Regions from separate parts of the Virgibacillus sp. M23 genome, predicted to be linked through region 3. Evidence: riboswitches for the same ligand, from Rfam matches in the RefSeq annotation. Region 3 holds a riboswitch; each other region holds the start of a gene.
The links. A riboswitch is a leader RNA that binds a small molecule or an ion and turns the genes downstream of it on or off. The one in region 3 is predicted to bind S-adenosylmethionine.
Positions count from the first base shown of each region.

Region 1 (5,951 bases), on a different contig from region 3:
ACCAGCTACTACTAGCATAAGCGTATTATTTCTTCGCTACTTGTCATCTAGCTTGTTTAATGCTTGCTCCAAATCCTCCCAAATATCTTGCCAAGCCTCTAAACCCACCGATAAACGGATCAGCTGCTCCGTTATTCCCATCATGTCACGCTCAGCTTCTGGCACAACCGCATGTGTCATTGTTGATGGATGTTGTATAAGCGTCTCTGCATCTCCTAAGCTAACTGCAATTTTTAAAAACTCCAAGTTATTTAAGAACTGTTGAACATCGTATTTATCCCCAACTAATTCAAATGATATAACTCCAGCACCACGCTTCATCTGCTTTTGATATATCGCAAAATTTGGATGCCCCCTATCACCTGGATAATAAATAGTTGAAATCCTTGGATGAGTACCTAATTTCTCCACAATCTTTTCTGCATTATCTGAATGTCGATCAAGCCGAATCGGCAGTGTTTTCAAACCCCTTAATAATAGCCAAGCATCAAATGGCGAAAGAACGCCTCCAATATCTTTTTGTGTCGTCATGGCAACACCGTCAAGAAATGAACTTCTTCCTACTACCAAACCACCAATTACATCTCCGTGTCCGCCAATATATTTTGTAGCACTATGAACAACAACATCACAACCAAATTCCAGTGGTCGCTGAATATAAGGGGATGAGAAGGTATTGTCTACAACGACCGGAATATGGTAGCGCTTTGCAACCGTTGCTACCATTTGTAGATCGATCAGCTTCATGGTGGGATTAATTGGTGTTTCAATATAAATACAGGTTGTTTCTGGCCTTAGACAAGCCAAAACCTCTTCCTCACAATTCATTTCTGAGAAATCATGATTAATATGATACTTATCCTTTAACATGGATAACAATCCATACGTACAGCCATAAAGCCCGGAAGAACAAAGAATATGATCATTTGCTTTTGTTAGTGAAATTAATACCGCTGAAACGGCAGCCATTCCAGAGGAAAAAGCCAACCCTCGCTCCCCTCCTTCTAATGCCGCAATCCGCTCTTCCAAAAGCTGTACAGTAGGATTACCTAAACGCGAATATACAAAACCATCCTCTTCCCTTGCAAAACGCCGCTCTCCTTGTTCTGCTGAATCAAATGTAAAAGTAGAGGTTTGAAATAAAGGAGCTGCTAAACTTCCTAACATCTCTTCTGAATGATAACCTTCATGAACAACCTTCGTCTCCAATTGCTTTTCTTTCTTCTTCACATCCATTCCTCCTCACGTAAACTCTTGTAAACTGACCACCTATATATATCCTATTCAAATAAACGCATAAATGAATACGTTTTCTTTAGAGACGTTATCTTTGCTTTTTTTCTGGAGCAATTCTAAAATAGATTTACTTTATACCGGAAGAAGGGATGAAACCTTATGAACGCTAATCAGGATCGGAACGGTATGATCTACACATCATCAGCATACATATTATGGGGATTTCTACCAATCTATTGGAAGCTTCTTGACCATGTTTCTCCAGGGGAAACATTAGCTCACCGCATTATTTGGTCTTTCGTCTTCACATTTTTACTTGTTCTCATTATGCGTAAATGGTCGGATTTTACGAAGGAATGGAAGGAATTGCTTCATAATAAAAAGAAGCTATTTGGTATTTCTTTGGCTACGCTAGTAATTAGTCTAAATTGGTTAATATTTATTTGGGCCGTTAATAGTAATCATGTTGTTCAAGCAAGTCTGGGCTATTATATTAATCCACTTATAAGCATATTACTAGGAATTATCGTATTAAAAGAAGCCTTTACTTTCCGTCAAACTATTTCATTTATTCTAGCAGGAATCGGTGTGCTTTATTTAACGATAAGCTATGGTGTGTTTCCTTGGGTGTCATTATTACTTGCCATCAGCTTTGGACTGTATGGTTTATTGAAGAAAAAGGTCGATATCGGACCAATGATAGGGTTAACCATTGAAACCATGCTTATTCTCCCCTTCGCAATTATTTACCTAGCCATTTACCCTGATAACGCCTTTCAGCTTCATGAATTCTTTTCATCTACGAACCTATTATTAATGGGTGCAGGTGTTATGACAGCAATTCCCTTGTTACTGTTTGCAAGTGGAGCGAAACGCATTTCTTTAGCAATGGTCGGATTCTTGCAATATATTGCACCAACATTAATGTTATTACTAGGCGTATTTATATATAAAGAAGCCTTTACTTCTGCTCATTTAATTGCTTTCGCGTTCATTTGGATAGCTCTAGTAAACTTTATGCTTACGAGCTACCGAAGACCACTGAGGAAAAAGCATGTATAAAAAGATATAACATGCTCTAGGTTTTCTTACGTTTTGGCGATGGTATTATGCCTGCCTTTTGTTACGATTTAAAACTAGTGGTTGACAAAAGATTATGTACACCTATATAATATTCAATAATTTAGAAAAATACATCTCTTATCAAGAGCGGTGGAGGGAATAGGCCCTGTGAAGCCCAGCAACCAAAAAGCGATGAAATATTGCTTTTTACGGTGCTACATCCTACAGATCCATTTTATGATCTGGAAGATAAGAGGAGGAACGGTTAAATCCAAGCCCTCTTCTTAGGAAGAGGGCTTTTTCATTTTCCCCCTCTTCCTCCAGACACAAGGATTGCTATTCAGTAACTGGCCACGTCAATACTAGTCGTGGCAATACAGAACTACAAACTATCCTAGGAGGAATGAATAATGGCAAAATTTCACCAGAAACAACCAGATACAGTATTACTACACGGAGGTCAGGTGCCAGACCCAACCACGGGTTCTAGAGCTGTCCCTATTTATCAAACAACATCCTATGTTTTTCGTGACACGGAGCACGCACAGAATCTATTTGGCCTTACCGAACCGGGCAACATTTATACACGGATAGGGAACCCTACCGTAGATGCTTTCGAGCAACGAATTGCCGAATTAGAAGACGGTGTAGCAGCAGTAGCAACAGCATCTGGAATGGCAGCTATTACCTTTGCTATCCTAAATGTTGCTAGTACAGGAGATGAAATTATAGCTGACAGTAATTTATACGGTGGTACTTATAATCTATTTGCAAACACACTTCCTCGCTATGGTATAACGGTTAAATTTGTTAATGGCAAGAACAAGAATGAAGTCGAAGCTGCTATCACAGATAAAACAAAAGCAATCTTCGGTGAAATTATTACGAACCCTAGTCTGCACATCTTTGATGTCGAGACCATTGCTGCTTTAGCTCATTCTTATAATATTCCTTTAATAATTGATAATACATTCGCACCTTATATTGCTAAGCCGATAGCATGGGGAGCAGATGTTGTGGTCCACTCCGCTACAAAATGGATAGGAGGACATGGTACGACCATTGGAGGTGTTGTCGTTGATGGCGGAAGGTTTAATTGGAATAACAGCAAATTCCCTGGCTTTACAGAACCAGATGAGAGCTATAATGGCCTCCGTTTCATTGATGTTGGTCCTGCGGCTTTTGCTACTAAATTAAGGGTACAATTATTGCGTGATATTGGTGCGTGTATTAGCCCGCATAATGCTTTTTTACTATTACAGGGTTTAGAAACCTTGCATCTTCGTATTCCTCAACATAATAAAAATGCACAGATAATTGCCGAATACTTAGCTAAAAATCCTGCGATCGAATGGGTGAACTACCCAGGTTTACAAAGCCATTCATCAAACAAGCGAGCTAAAAAATATTTTAGTGAAGGTGCTGGATCTATCATCACTTTTGGAATTCGAGGGGGGAGAGAAGCTGGACGACAATTAATTGAATGTATTGAATTATGGTCACATGTAGCTAATGTTGGTGATGCAAAATCACTAATTATTCATCCTGCTTCAACAACGCATCAACAACTAACCGTTGAAGAATTAAAAACTAGTGGTGTTACGGAGGAAACAATTCGTCTATCGATTGGTTTGGAGTCTGTTACCGACTTATTATACACCTTAGATGCTGCTATCGCTGAAGCTACTGGCGAAGCAAAAACGATAACAACCAATGATTCCGTCGCTATCAGTTGGCTACTTAGCTCTCCGTTTGATCGTAATAATGGAAATATACGAAAAAAAACCATTGCCGTATACGGCTGGGAAGATGCAGGAGAGAAAGAAAGGGAAAAAGTCAAACAGCTACAATCTATTGGTTTTGAGCTTTATTATATAAGTCATTCAACAACTGAAGAATCTCAGCATGTGTTCAGAGACTTATCAGCTATTCCAACTGAGCTTGATGCTGTATGGTTTCTCCAATCAAACCTCCCATCAGGTGTTATCGAACAAGTTATAAATAAACAAGGAAAAATAGTATGGTTGGAACAGCCTTATCAAAATAGTACTTTAGAATATGCCAAAGCAGCTGGGATCACTGTTATTACCGCAAAAAATCCTTATGACGAGTTTTTAGCATTGCGATCACAAGACGATGCTTCTGACCTCACTCATGTTTGAACGAGCAAACAGTATGCTGGAATCAAACTAATTTTAGAAATTTAGAACTAATTATTTATGTAACAAAACTGTTTCACTTTTAGAAAGGAGGTTTACTTTTACTACCGATTGGAAAAATTATAAATAACCTTCCCTTACTGATCGCCTGTTATTGAAGGCGATCTTATTTTATCCCGTATATAACTGGCAGTAAGATCCCTACTTCAAGCAATAAAGTAAAACCAATATGGGTAAATGTGGGGATCGACTGTCAGTAAATGTCCGATTAATTGAAAGTCCTTTAGGTCATACCCTTGTGGTACTAGCAATCAGTAAGGGATAGACAAAAGCCCCAGCGGATTGAGGTTTCACTTTATTTCCTTCATTGAACAAGTTATGAAGTACATATATATAGTAAATACTTTCGAATGTATTTTATACATGAGACAATAAAGAAAAAAGGTTATGAACATAACAGCATAGGTGTGAGTAAACATGAAGAAAAACTACTATTATTTCGGTGCTATTTTTGTGATGCTTTTAGGGATCAGTCTTATCTTTTTCCTGACACATCAGCCTGACCCAAAGTTAAATGATGTTATCATTTCGGAGAAAGACAGTAAAACAAATGGGGATCAGCAGAAAGAAGCGACTAAGACAGATCAAGATGAAAAACAAGATGATCAAACGGAAGAAAAGCCATTCTCCGAAATGGTAGTAAGTGCTGTTGAACAAACCATTCAGTTCTTTTCAAATAAAACACATGTTACAGCAATAGGTGATTCCCTTACACAAGGAGTTGGCGATTCAACCGCACAAGGTGGATATGTAGGGATTTTGGAACGGGCTATTAACAAGGATAAAAAAGTAGTAACATTCGATAATCTAGGTGTCCGCGGTAATCGCTCTGATCAGCTGCTTAAAAGACTGGATAAACCCGAAGTTGTTTCCTCGATTAAGCGATCTGATATAGTATTAATAACTATCGGAGCCAATGATATAATGCAAGTCCTTAAGCAGAACATTACCAATTTAAAAATGGAAGACTTCACGAAAGAGCGTGCACAATATCAAGAAAGATTGCATCATATCTTTTCCAAAATTGAAACAATTAACCCGAAAACAAAGATTTATTTATTAGGATTTTATAATCCATTCCAAAAATATTTTAAAGATATAAAGGAATTAGGAATCATTGTTGAAAATTGGAATAATACAGGGAAAGAAATAGCAGCTAGCAAAAAAAATGTATCGTTTATTCCGACAAAAGATTTATTTGATAACACAGATGAAAACCTATTTGCAGAAGATAATTTCCATCCGAATCACCTCGGCTATAAGCGAATGGCCCAGCGTGTATTGGATTTCCTAACAAACGAAGATGAAAGAGGATGAGTAATATGGCAGAAAGAAACGTACGTCGATCTAAGAGGAGTAAGTGGAAAAAGCGGTTTATAGGCTTGCTTTCATTAAACATTGTCATATTAATCATTATTTTAGCACTTATTTTTT
Region 1 covers NZ_JAWDHA010000053.1:13,832-19,782, forward strand. Annotated here, with positions in the region: gene megL (methionine gamma-lyase) at 37-1,230, opposite strand; gene rarD (EamA family transporter RarD) at 1,396-2,298, shown strand; SAM riboswitch class I at 2,434-2,554, shown strand; gene RVS70_RS16785 (O-acetylhomoserine aminocarboxypropyltransferase/cysteine synthase family protein) at 2,709-4,460, shown strand; gene RVS70_RS16790 (SGNH/GDSL hydrolase family protein) at 4,935-5,834, shown strand; gene RVS70_RS16795 (YpmS family protein) at 5,840-5,951, shown strand, end outside.
Region 1: linked by a shared signal. The riboswitch ahead of RVS70_RS16785 (O-acetylhomoserine aminocarboxypropyltransferase/cysteine synthase family protein) and the one ahead of RVS70_RS03530 (methionine ABC transporter ATP-binding protein) in region 3 are both predicted to bind S-adenosylmethionine.

Region 2 (5,951 bases), on a different contig from region 3:
TCCATGCCTTGAAGTGTTTCTGAGCTTGTATTCCCCCAGATCTCTGCCTCAAACCCATTCTCATAGCCTGCTTCAGTCAATAAGTCCTTCGCTTTTTCTAAATTGAATTCATATGGTTCTTGCTTTGTATAGTATTGTGTTTCCGTTGACATGGTTGAGTCTAATATATTGCCATACCCATTCTTTACTACTTTTATATATGCATCCTTATTCACTGCATAATTCATTGCTTTTCGCACTTTTTCATTATTAAATGGTTCCTTAAATGTATTAATAGAAACGTATCTGGCTATTGTAGATGGTGTTTTTTCAATCACAACGTCGCTATTCGATTCTAATTCTTTTATATCTTGTTGAGGAACAGGATAAACAAAATCCGCCTCTCCTGTTTTTAACATAGCAGCTCTAGAGCCGTTTTCCGGGACCGGCTTAAATGTAACCTTCTCTGCATCGGAATTGGCAGCATTCCAATAATCATTATATTTTTCTAAAACAAGTGAGTCTCCTTGATTCCATTCAATAAATTTAAAGGGCCCTGTCCCAACAGGATGTAACGCGATGTCTTTTTCATCATCCTCAAGTGCTTTTGGACTTATAAAAGGCACCATTGCAAATTTATTTAACATGGCACTGAATGGTTGATTTAATATAAACGCAACTTCATACTCATTTATAACTTCAAGTTTTTCCACATACTGAAGGTTTCTTTTAGCACGTAAATCATTATCCTCATCTATAATACGCTCATAATTAGCTTTTACTGCGTCAGCATTAAAAGGTTCTCCATCATGAAATGTCACGTCTTTTCTTAACTGAAATGTATAGGTTAAAGCATCATCACTCACTTGATAATCTTCAGCTAGAACAGGTTCAATCTCCATATGTTCATTAAAACCTACTAGCCCTTCATACATTGCTCTTGTACCAAAAATTGAAACGGTATCTCCAGCATTTTGCGGATCCAATGTAACAAAATTTTGATCAATTGCAATGGTTAATTCCTTATCACCTTCACCTTTATTTCCTTGATCATTATCACTATTTGCATCTGAAGAACACGCTGATACAACTACTATTATTCCTAGTAATATCATTAGACGTATCCATTTATTTGTCATCGATTGCTCCCCCTCTTATAATCGAATTTTTGTTTCTCCAACCACTTTCCCATTATCATTGAAGATTTCGTTTGATCGAATATTAAGCAAACGATCAATCGTTTCTTTATTATGATAATTTAACTTTTGTAGTAGCTTAGCTACTAATAGTGGCCAAATTAATTCAGAACCAGTTAACACCTTTAAGGAAATGCTTATTTTTTCTCTCTTTAACGCCAAGCAATAGACTCCTTGAGCTCCTCCTTTTGCAATAATATTTTCATCCTCAAGCAGAGCTGTACAAATAAAGTTATGTGAAGCGACAATTCTAGGGTGTTTGTTCATAACTTCTCCTATTCTTTTTACAGCCGTTGCAACCCGACTATCATGTATCATCGAAGGCTGAATGAACTTTAAGAATGAAATAGCCATGTTTTTTAGCGGAACGCTATGAACAGGAACTCCACAACCATCAATTGCGGTTTTCATTTCTTTCTTCGGGGTTTCCGACAAATCTGCTACATAGTTTAAAACTTCTTGTTGAAGCGGATGACCCAACCATTCATAGTTTGATAGATCATAGTTTTTCTCTCTGGAATAAGCAAGAAACCCCAAATGCTTACCGGAACAATTATGCAAAAGTTTACGTTTAGGTAAATGCTCCCAGATATAGGAAATCTTTGGTTGTTCATTTAAGGGATAGCTCTGTTGGCAGACCAGCATGTCTTCTGACAATTGCAGTTTATTCATTAAACGTTCTAAAGCCTCTTGATGATAGGATTCACCTCTTTGAGATGCCGTAAATAAAGCTGCTTCTTCGGTTGTTAAATCATACTTTTCCATAATATCTGTGGTGAATAAGGGAATTGCTTGTAATGGTTTCATCGCTGACCGATAAAAAACGGACTGCTTTACATCACCGTATTCATAAAGTATTTCCTTCTTTTCATTTAAAACACAAATCAATCCCTGATGAACATTTTCTAATGTTCCTCCTCTATATTCTTCAGCAATAATAGGTGTTGATATCATAGGTTAAACCCCACTCTTTTCATGAATATTTTTTATAAAATGCTGTAGTACAATCATGGCAGCTCCTATCACAACGCCATCTTCTCCCGTTTTTGTAGTGCGTAATTGAAATGTCTTCATGACAGGTGCCCACATCTGATTCTCACACTTTTCAATAATTTGATCTTTAATTTGCGGAAACCTTTCAATTAAACTACCAGCAAGAACGACGGAATCTGGATTGTATACGCAAACAACATTATTAATCGTAATTGCTGCATAGGTAATTGCTTTATCAACTATATTTCTTGCCCACTTTTCTCCATTTTCATATTCAATGATTAAGGCCTGAATATTTTCAATCTCTTTTGTTTTAGATGCTTCATCTAACAAAAACTTTTCAGCAATATACGTTTGGAGACAGCCAAAATTCCCACATGGACAATAAATTCCATAAGGATCAACGATAGTATGTCCGATTTCTCCTGAGAAGTTTCCTTCACCTCGATAGATTTCTCCTTTCTTTATTAACGCAGAACCTACCCCACTACCAAAACCAATCATTGCCATATACGCTTTTTTTGGTTCAGGATCACTAATATACTCAGCAAGCGCTTTCAATTTTAATTCATTGTCCACGAATACGGTAAAGCCTACTTTCTCTTCAACCATCTCTTGTAAAGGGATATTTTTCCAATCAAATTGCGCAGATAATTTCACCTCACCTTTGTCATTCTCAATAAGTCCTGGTAAGCCAATACAAACTCCAGCAATTTGATCCGATGTAAGATTTTCGTCGTCAATCATTTGTAATATATGGTCTGCTATAAATTGAACTGTTGCCACTGGATCTATTGATTGATAGTCAAAGTACTTCAGAATGGTTAACTTTCCTATAAAATTCATTAAACCGATCCGAATAACTTTCTGGTCAATTTCAACACCAATTGAGAATACAGAATGTTCATTTGGAATAAAATAAGTGGCCTTCCTGCCAATTCCTTCGCTAGACATATTCATCTCTCTTATTAGCTTATTTTCTTGTAATGATGCAACAATTCGAGAAGCAGAAGTAGGACTCATCGACGTTTGTTTGGCAATTTCGGCACGTGAGATCGGACCTTGATTAAGAATTATTTCTAAGACTAAACTTCTATTTTCTTTTTTTAAAAAATCTTGATTCTTAATTTTCATTTGATCACCTATTAACATCATGTAATTAATAACCAGAATTAAATGGCTTTTTCCATTGATTTTTTACTATTTATTATATTTTTCCAGTATTTAACCAAATAGTTTCTCCTGTGAAGTTATTAATAGTATAGATTAGCGAGAAAAATTAGTCAACTAATTTTTAGAATGTTTTAACTAATTTATTTCTTGCGATATTTCGTATCTGCTTTTATTTTCCACTTATCTTCAGATGAAACCATGTTATCTAAATGCTGTAAACTGTACATTGGAGTAAATCCCTAAGTTTCCCTTGACAAATAGCAAAAACAACTGTAATCTATTTTAAAAATTACATAAACTATTTTCTTATCCAGAGAGGTGGAGGGACTGGCCCTTTGAAGCCTCGGCAACAGACTTATAAAGAGAACTGTGCCAATTCCAGATGCTCGAAAGCATGCAGATAGGAAGAGTAACCGAATGATGTAAGCCTCTTCTTATTTAATTAGAAGAGGCTTTTTTCATCGAATGAAGGGATGGATATTATGTCACGAAGAAGCATTGAAACAGAATTAGTACAATTAGGAAATAAGAGTGATAAAGCTACTGGAGCAGTTAGCGCACCTATTTATTTGTCAACTGCCTACCAGCACCACGGACTGGGACAATCATCAGGCTATGATTACTCAAGAACGAAAAATCCTACAAGAACCTTACTAGAGGAAGGAATCGCTAAATTGGAATCCGCTGACAGTGGGTATGCTTGCAGTTCTGGAATGGCAGCCATTCAATTAGTATTCTCTCTTTTTAATGCTGGGGATGAACTCATTGTAACGAGTGATGTATACGGAGGAACGTACCGATTATTAGAGCATTACGCCGCTGCATATCAAATTCAGACAACATATACAGATTTCAAGAATGACGGAGAAACGCGGCGACTGATATCCTCGAAAACAAGAGCAATCTTTATTGAAACACCTACAAATCCCCTAATGCAAGAGATAGATATTGTAAAAGTTGCGGAATTAGCGCACCAATATAATGTACTATTAATTGTTGACAATACTTTTCTGACCCCGCTACTTCAACGGCCAATTGAGTCAGGGGCTGATATCGTCATTCATAGTGGCACGAAATACATTGGTGGTCATAACGATGTACTCGCTGGATTAGTAGTGGCAAAAGGTAAATCCTTGTCTGAAAAATTAGCCAATTACCACAATGCTTCAGGTGCTGTGCTATCACCTTTTGACTCTTGGCTATTAATTCGAGGATTAAAAACACTTGCGCTTCGGGTGGAAAAACATGAAGCCAATGCAAAGCTTATCGTATCCTTTTTGCAAGAGCATCCAATGGTTGATAATGTTCTATATCCAGGAAGAGGTGGTATGTTATCTTTTCGCTTACGAAAAAGTAAATGGATAGATCCTTTCCTTCAAAGTTTGAAGCTTATCATTTTTGCTGAAAGTTTAGGAGGGGTGGAAAGTTTTATTACTTATCCAGCAACACAAACTCACGCTGACATACCTAGAGATGAAAGAATAAAGCGTGGTGTTGACGACCAACTGCTACGGTTTTCAGTTGGAATTGAACAACCAAATGAATTAATAGAGGATTTAAAACAAGCATTAATTGAAGTGGATACATATGCTTATTAACCTACATTTGCTATAATAACGCATGAAGTGTTTATAAGAGAGTAGGTAACTACATGATATTAGTCATCGATAATTATGATTCATTCACATTTAATCTTGTACAATATATGAAGCAGCTAAACCAGCAAGTATATGTCGCTCGCAATGATGAAATCTCAATAGCAGACATTAAACGATTAAACCCATCTAGCATATTGCTCTCTCCTGGACCTGGAAACCCGGCTTCTGCAGGTATATGTCTAGAGATTGTAAGAAAACTGTATACGCTATATCCAATAATTGGAATTTGTTTAGGGCATCAAACGATTGCTCAAGCCTTTGGTGCTAGTATTGTAAAAGCCAAACAACCAATGCATGGTAAGGTTTCAATGATTACCCATGATCATAAAGGTATATTCAAAAAGCTTAAAAATCCGTTAGCTGTCACAAGGTATCATTCACTTATTGTTCAGGAGGCTACCCTACCTTCTTGCTTTGAAATAAGCGCAAAATCAGTTACAGGTGAGATTATGGCAATTCGCCATAAAACTTATCCAATAGAAGGAATTCAAGCTCATCCTGAAGCAATACTATCCGAACAAGGGCTACAGTTATTAGAGAACTTTTTCACACGAAAGGTTGGACAAATAGATGCATTCGCCAAAAAAACCACTCCTATTCTTTGACTTTGCCAATCATTTAGGTAATAAACAGCCCATGACCTTTAAAGATCCCATTACTATTATAACCACTACAAAGTTAGAAGAAGTAATACCTTGTATGCAATCTATTCAACAGTATATCGAAGCTGGTTACTATGCAGCTGGATACCTTGCATATGAAGCAGCGCCTGCCTTTGATCCGGCTCAGCAAGTAAACAACTGTAGTACCTTGCCACTATTGTGGTTCGGTATTTTCGCTCAGCCATCAGATGAAATAATGGCTGATACTAAAGCCTTTCATTTAACAGAGTGGAAACCTACAACTTCCCTTGAAGATTATCAACAAAATTTGAAAATGATAAAGCAACATA
Region 2 covers NZ_JAWDHA010000004.1:96,179-102,129, reverse strand. Annotated here, with positions in the region: gene RVS70_RS02780 (glutathione ABC transporter substrate-binding protein) at 1-1,118, opposite strand, end outside; gene RVS70_RS02775 (asparaginase) at 1,134-2,129, opposite strand; gene RVS70_RS02770 (ROK family transcriptional regulator) at 2,133-3,302, opposite strand; SAM riboswitch class I at 3,645-3,748, shown strand; gene RVS70_RS02765 (methionine biosynthesis PLP-dependent protein) at 3,824-4,939, shown strand; gene RVS70_RS02760 (anthranilate synthase component II) at 4,993-5,604, shown strand; gene pabB (aminodeoxychorismate synthase component I) at 5,570-5,951, shown strand, end outside.
Region 2: linked by a shared signal. The riboswitch ahead of RVS70_RS02765 (methionine biosynthesis PLP-dependent protein) and the one ahead of RVS70_RS03530 (methionine ABC transporter ATP-binding protein) in region 3 are both predicted to bind S-adenosylmethionine.

Region 3 (5,951 bases):
AGAAGCAAAGCATAAACAAAAGCTACTCTATACGCAAGTATTCGTACAAGAAGCATTTAATCGTATAGAAGCTGATGCAAAAGAAACATTAATTGCTGTAGAAGAAGGAGATACACTAAGAATGATGTTATCTTCATTACGGAAGCTAACTCGCCATACGCCTACAAATGTAATTGCCAAGAAACGAGAAATAGCAAAGCAAATTATTAAAGAAGAAAAATATGTGTTGTAATATATCATGCTGAGACAACAGCCCATTAAATGAACGAAACATCGACACTAAGACAAAAGAATGAAGAAACAATTAAAAACGAACGATGTGGTACCACCCCCCCTGAAGTTAGAGTGAAAAACTAATTTCAGGGGGGTTTTGTGGCTAAATATAGTGAAGAATATAAAGTGAAGGTTGTGAACTACTAAGGCTAGAGAATGCCTACTTAAAAAAGCTAAAAGCTTTTCGGGAGAATCCGAATGCCTTCTACGAAAAGCACAGGCAAAGGTGGCATTCGAACTCAAAGAAGAAGGATTCCGATTAAAAGATATTTTTCTTGTTGTGGGTATTCCTGAAGCTACCTATCACTATCATGTAAAAAACATGTAAGAAGGCACATATACTTCAGAAATCTTCCGGCATTATCTTCTTCAATCGTTGTACAAAACCTGATTCTCGAGCAACATTGCGAAGTTCAGAAATAGATAAAATATCGAGCACACGCTTTACAAACGAGTCAAAATGATATTGCTTAGCCATACGTAATCCCTCCAAATTATTCCATTTATAATGTCAGAATAACGAATAACTTTTTAGGTTTTAAAATATCCTGCTTAACTTGACGGCTATGTGCTATGCCCGCGGAAAGAGCGTATAGTTTCACGGTGCGGCGATGATATCTCTATTGATAACATGATTATTCGCATTTTGAGTAAAGAAGTTGTGTTTTGTCCTTGCCTCAGTGTTTCGTTTGGTTTGTATTAATTTGAAATTCCGCCTTCACCCACTTTATTTTGCATAAGTTAAAGAGTTCGATATCATCTCTAATTTAGTTATAACTTTATCGTAGATCCCTCATAAACAATCAGTTCATTTTTGTTTTTGGTTGGTGAATTACAATATGATGAAAGGGGCGATGTTCTAGTGTCTAATTGCAGAGAGGATGGCGGAGACGCCTGTGGGAATAGCATGAGCGAAAGATCTCGCAGGTAGTAAACATAAGATACGGAAAAAGTTGACTCTGGGACCATGGCAAGCCTTCGACAGGAACCAATTTTTCAATGTTAACCAGAGACATGACTTTCGAATCAGACCATCACTTTTTATAGGTCAACATTTTAGTCGAATTTACATCTGCTATTTTGCTATAATAAATCTATACTAGATTACAAAGGAGTGTCTACATGGCAGTCACCGTTTATTGGTATCCAAATTGTGGTACATGCAAAAAAGCAAAGAAATGGTTGGATGATCATCAGGTTAAATATCAGTTAATTCATATTGTTGAATCTCCACCGAAAAAAGAAGAATTATTAGATCTGTTTGATAAAAGTGAGCTTCCTGCCAAAAAGTTTTTTAATACAAGCGGAAAAAAATATCGAGAACTAAATATCAAGGATAAAATAAAAGATGCATCTGATGAAGAGATGGCAACAATATTAGCCACCGATGGCATGCTAATTAAGCGTCCAATTGTCGCAGATGACTCAAAAGTAACAGTCGGTTTTAAAGAGGAGATGTTTGAAAATACGTGGCTTTAATTTCTCTTTGAACAGAGCATGTTTAGGATAGACTTACGTAAAATAACAGACATAAAGAAACGTCCAAAATAAGACATGTATTTATGGACTTTTGGAAAAAACCGTATGAACAAATAATATGAAAAGTTAAAAAGAAATACTGGATAATTGCGCGTATACCTTGTATAGTAAAAGTGAATTACATATTGGAGGGGATAGTTTGAGCGTACCTAAAGAATTATTATACTCAAAAGAACATGAATGGGTAAAAAAAGAAGATGGAAAAGTTCGTATTGGGATTACTGATTTTGCTCAGGATGAATTAGGAGATATTGTGTTCGTAGAGCTCCCTGAACCTGGTGATGAATTAGAAGTAAATGAACCATTTGGTAGTGTAGAATCAGTGAAAACAGTTTCTGAATTATATGCTCCAATTAGCGGTAAGGTTATTGAAGTGAATGAAGAGCTAGAGGATAGCCCTGAATTCGTAAATGAATCTCCTTACGAGAAAGCTTGGATGGTCGTGATTGAACCATCTGAAGAGACAGAGCTTGATGATTTATTATCTGCTGATGCATATGATGAGATCGTAAATCAAGACTAATTGCATATCAGAAAAATAAATGGCTGATAAACAACCTTTGGTTGGAATCAGCCATGTTTTTACAGCTATACTAATTGCTCAACATTACGAATTGGACGTATCACTAAATAACTACATTTCATCATATAATAAAGGAAACTCACATTTCGAAAAGACAACTACTGATAACATAGTAGAAGTGAGCGATATTAAAACCTTCCGCTTGATTTACTGAGGAGTGCTATGTGATGATAACTGACGAATTAGAAAAAATTATTATCGTAGAAGGCTTAACAGATAAAAAGCAAATTAGAAAGGTTATTACTGACGATGTAACGATTATATGTACGAATGGAACATTAGGTGTTGAACGATTCGATCAAATGTTAGAGGATTACGCATTAGATGATAAAGACGTCTACATTTTAGTAGATGAGGATGAATCAGGCCAAAAACTGCGAAAGCAATTGGCAAGAGAACTACCACATGCAGAACACATCTATGTTAGTAGTGAATATCGAGAAGTGGCAACAACTCCTGAAAATATTTTAGCTCAAGTATTAGTGAGTAAACGAATCGCTGTTAATCCGATTTTCTTAATCTAAACAAGGTGTAAAAGTAATGGGTAGGACTTAGCAAGCACTATGAATTAGTTTAAATAAGGTGATATGTTTGCAACAAATTACAGCCGAACTTTTGAAAAGAGACCACTACCTTCTTTATATATTTACTCCTTTTTGTGGTACGTGCAATTTAGCAAGGTCCATGCTAAAGAAAATTGAGTCTGTACATCAAGAAGACATTTTTTATGAGATGAATGCATCCTTGTATCCAGAATTTATGCAGGATAATCAAATAGAAAGTGTACCGTGTCTTGTTGTTAAGAAGGATAATCGAATTGTAGAAAAAGTGTACGCATTTCATTCCATACCTAATATTTATCGATATTTATTAGATTATAAGCCGGAAATGTTTAAGAATAGTTAGCTGAAAATCGTTGACATTGTTTATACAGCATGCTAATATATCTTTTATCGTAATTAAATAGTTGAAAAACTCTTATCTTGAGCGGTGGAGGGACTGGCCCTATGAAACCGCGGCAACCTTCAAGCTATCATGCTTGAAAGGTGCTAATTCCTGCAAAGCCTAGGCTTTGATAGATGAGGGGACGAAAAGGCAAACAAACGTCTTTCTGTTCTCTTACAGAAAGGCGTTTTTAATTGTATTTAAGGACATAATACAAATGTATGTAAATAAAAGGAGGATTACGTGTGATATCGATACAGGGTTTGAGTAAGGTCTTTACTTCAAACAAAAGCAATACAGCAGCTGTAGATAATTTGACCCTTTCGATTGATCAAGGAGACATCTTTGGTGTTATTGGTTATAGCGGAGCGGGTAAAAGTACGTTCGTTCGATTATTAAATCGCCTTGAAGAACCAACCAGTGGTCGAATTACAATGAATGACAAGGAAATTACGACATTAAATAAACGAGAACTTCGATTAGTAAGGCAAGATATTGGGATGGTATTCCAGCATTTTAATTTGCTCTGGTCGCGAACTGTTGCCGATAATATTGCTTTTCCTTTGGAAATAGCTGGGATTCCTAAAGCGGAAAGGGATAATCGTGTAAAAACATTGATTGAGCTAGTTGGGTTAACGGGAAAAGAAACATCCTACCCCGCCCAGCTAAGTGGTGGTCAGAAGCAGCGAGTCGGTATTGCACGTGCCTTGGCAAATAAGCCAAAGGTTTTATTATGTGATGAAGCAACTTCGGCACTTGACCCAGAAACGACGAACGCAATATTAGATTTACTTGTTAATATTAATAAAAATTTAGGGTTAACTATTATTCTTATTACACATGAAATGCAAGTGATTCGAAAAATATGTAATCAAGTTGCTGTTATGGAAAATGGAAAGATTGTAGAACAAGGGAATGTACTCGATGTGTTTCTACATCCAAAGCAAACTGTTACTAAAAAGTTCGTCAAACAAATTATGGGGTCTGACGAGGAAGATAGTGATATATCACATGTTATGAACCGTTATCAAAATGGAAAGCTAATCAGACTTCATTTTGTTGGAGAAACAACGAACCACGCATTAATTAGTCAAATTATAAAAAAATATGGTGTGGACATTAGCATTTTACAAGGGAAAATAACGCAAACACAGGCTGGTGCCTATGGAACCTTATTTATTCAAATGGACGGTAATGAAAAAGATATGAACAAAGCTATTTCATTTGTTCGTGAAGAAACCTCCGTAGAATTGGAGGTTATCCACGATGCTAACTAATTTATTACCAAATATTAAAGTAGAAGATTTTATAGAAGCAACTTATGAGACTTTTTATATGACGATCATTGCTTTAGTTGGAACGTTTATTATTGGGTTATTGTTAGGATTGCTTCTATTCCTTACACAAAAAGGAGGAATTTGGCAGAATAGGTTATTAAATCTTGTTATAGCGACGGTAGTGAATGTATTTCGAGCTATTCCATTTATTATATTGATTTTATTGCTTTTCCCGTTTACTAACTTTTTAATTGGAACCATCCGTGGTCCAAACGCGGCGTTACCAGCATTAATTATTGGTGCAGCTCCATTTTATGGAAGGCTTGTAGAAATAGCACTGAGAGAGGTTGATAAAGGTGTCGTTGAGGCTGCAAAGGCAATGGGAGCAAAGACCAGTACGATTATTTTTAAAGTATTGTTACCTGAATCAATGCCAGCATTGATCTCAGGTATTACGGTAACAGCTATTGCATTAATTGGTTATACAGCGATGGCAGGTGCAATTGGTGCAGGTGGATTAGGCAGCTACGCCTACTACTCTGGCTTTCAACGTAGGGACTTTGATGTTGTACTTATATGTTCCATCATTATTGTATGCATTGTTTTTCTATTTCAATTTATTGGCGATTATGTATCAAGAAAGTTAGACAAAAGATAAGAACGATATAAAATGAACAAGTTAAGAGGAGCGAATAAAATGAAAAAATTGTGGTTATCCGTGTTAATTATTATAAGTTTAGGATTTGTGTTAGCTGCATGCGGCGGAGATGATGAAGCTTCCTCCGATGCAAATACGATTAAAGTAGGCGCTTCTAGCACACCTCACGCTGAAATTCTTGAAGAGGCTAAGCCATTATTAAAAGAAGAAGGCATTACATTGGAAATAACTGAATATGAGGATTACGTATTACCGAATGATGACTTAGCTAATGGAGAAATAGACGCTAATTATTTTCAACATATTCCGTATTTAGAGCAAACAATAAGTGATACTGGATATAAGTTGGATTATATCGATGGAATTCATATTGAACCCATTGGTGTCTATTCCAAAGGCATTTCGAGTATAGAGGAGATTCCAGAAGGAACAGAAGTAGTCTTAAGTAATTCTGTGTCTGATCGTGGTCGTGTACTAGGTTTATTTGAAAAGAATGGGATAATAAAATTGGCAGATGGAGTAAAGACATCAGAAGCAACGCTTGATGATATTACTGAAAACCCTAAGAATTTAACGTTTTCACCAGATTATGACCCAGCACTTTTACCAGAAATTTATGAAACAGATGAAGAATCATTAGTAGTCATAAACACAAATTATGCTATTGGTGCAGGGT
Region 3 covers NZ_JAWDHA010000006.1:10,804-16,754, forward strand. Annotated here, with positions in the region: gene RVS70_RS03500 (acyl-CoA dehydrogenase family protein) at 1-232, shown strand, start outside; gene RVS70_RS03505 (hypothetical protein) at 617-751, opposite strand; gene RVS70_RS03510 (arsenate reductase family protein) at 1,396-1,752, shown strand; gene gcvH (glycine cleavage system protein GcvH) at 1,952-2,335, shown strand; gene RVS70_RS03520 (toprim domain-containing protein) at 2,563-2,919, shown strand; gene RVS70_RS03525 (thioredoxin family protein) at 2,978-3,301, shown strand; SAM riboswitch class I at 3,371-3,481, shown strand; gene RVS70_RS03530 (methionine ABC transporter ATP-binding protein) at 3,586-4,617, shown strand; gene RVS70_RS03535 (methionine ABC transporter permease) at 4,607-5,275, shown strand; gene RVS70_RS03540 (MetQ/NlpA family ABC transporter substrate-binding protein) at 5,315-5,951, shown strand, end outside.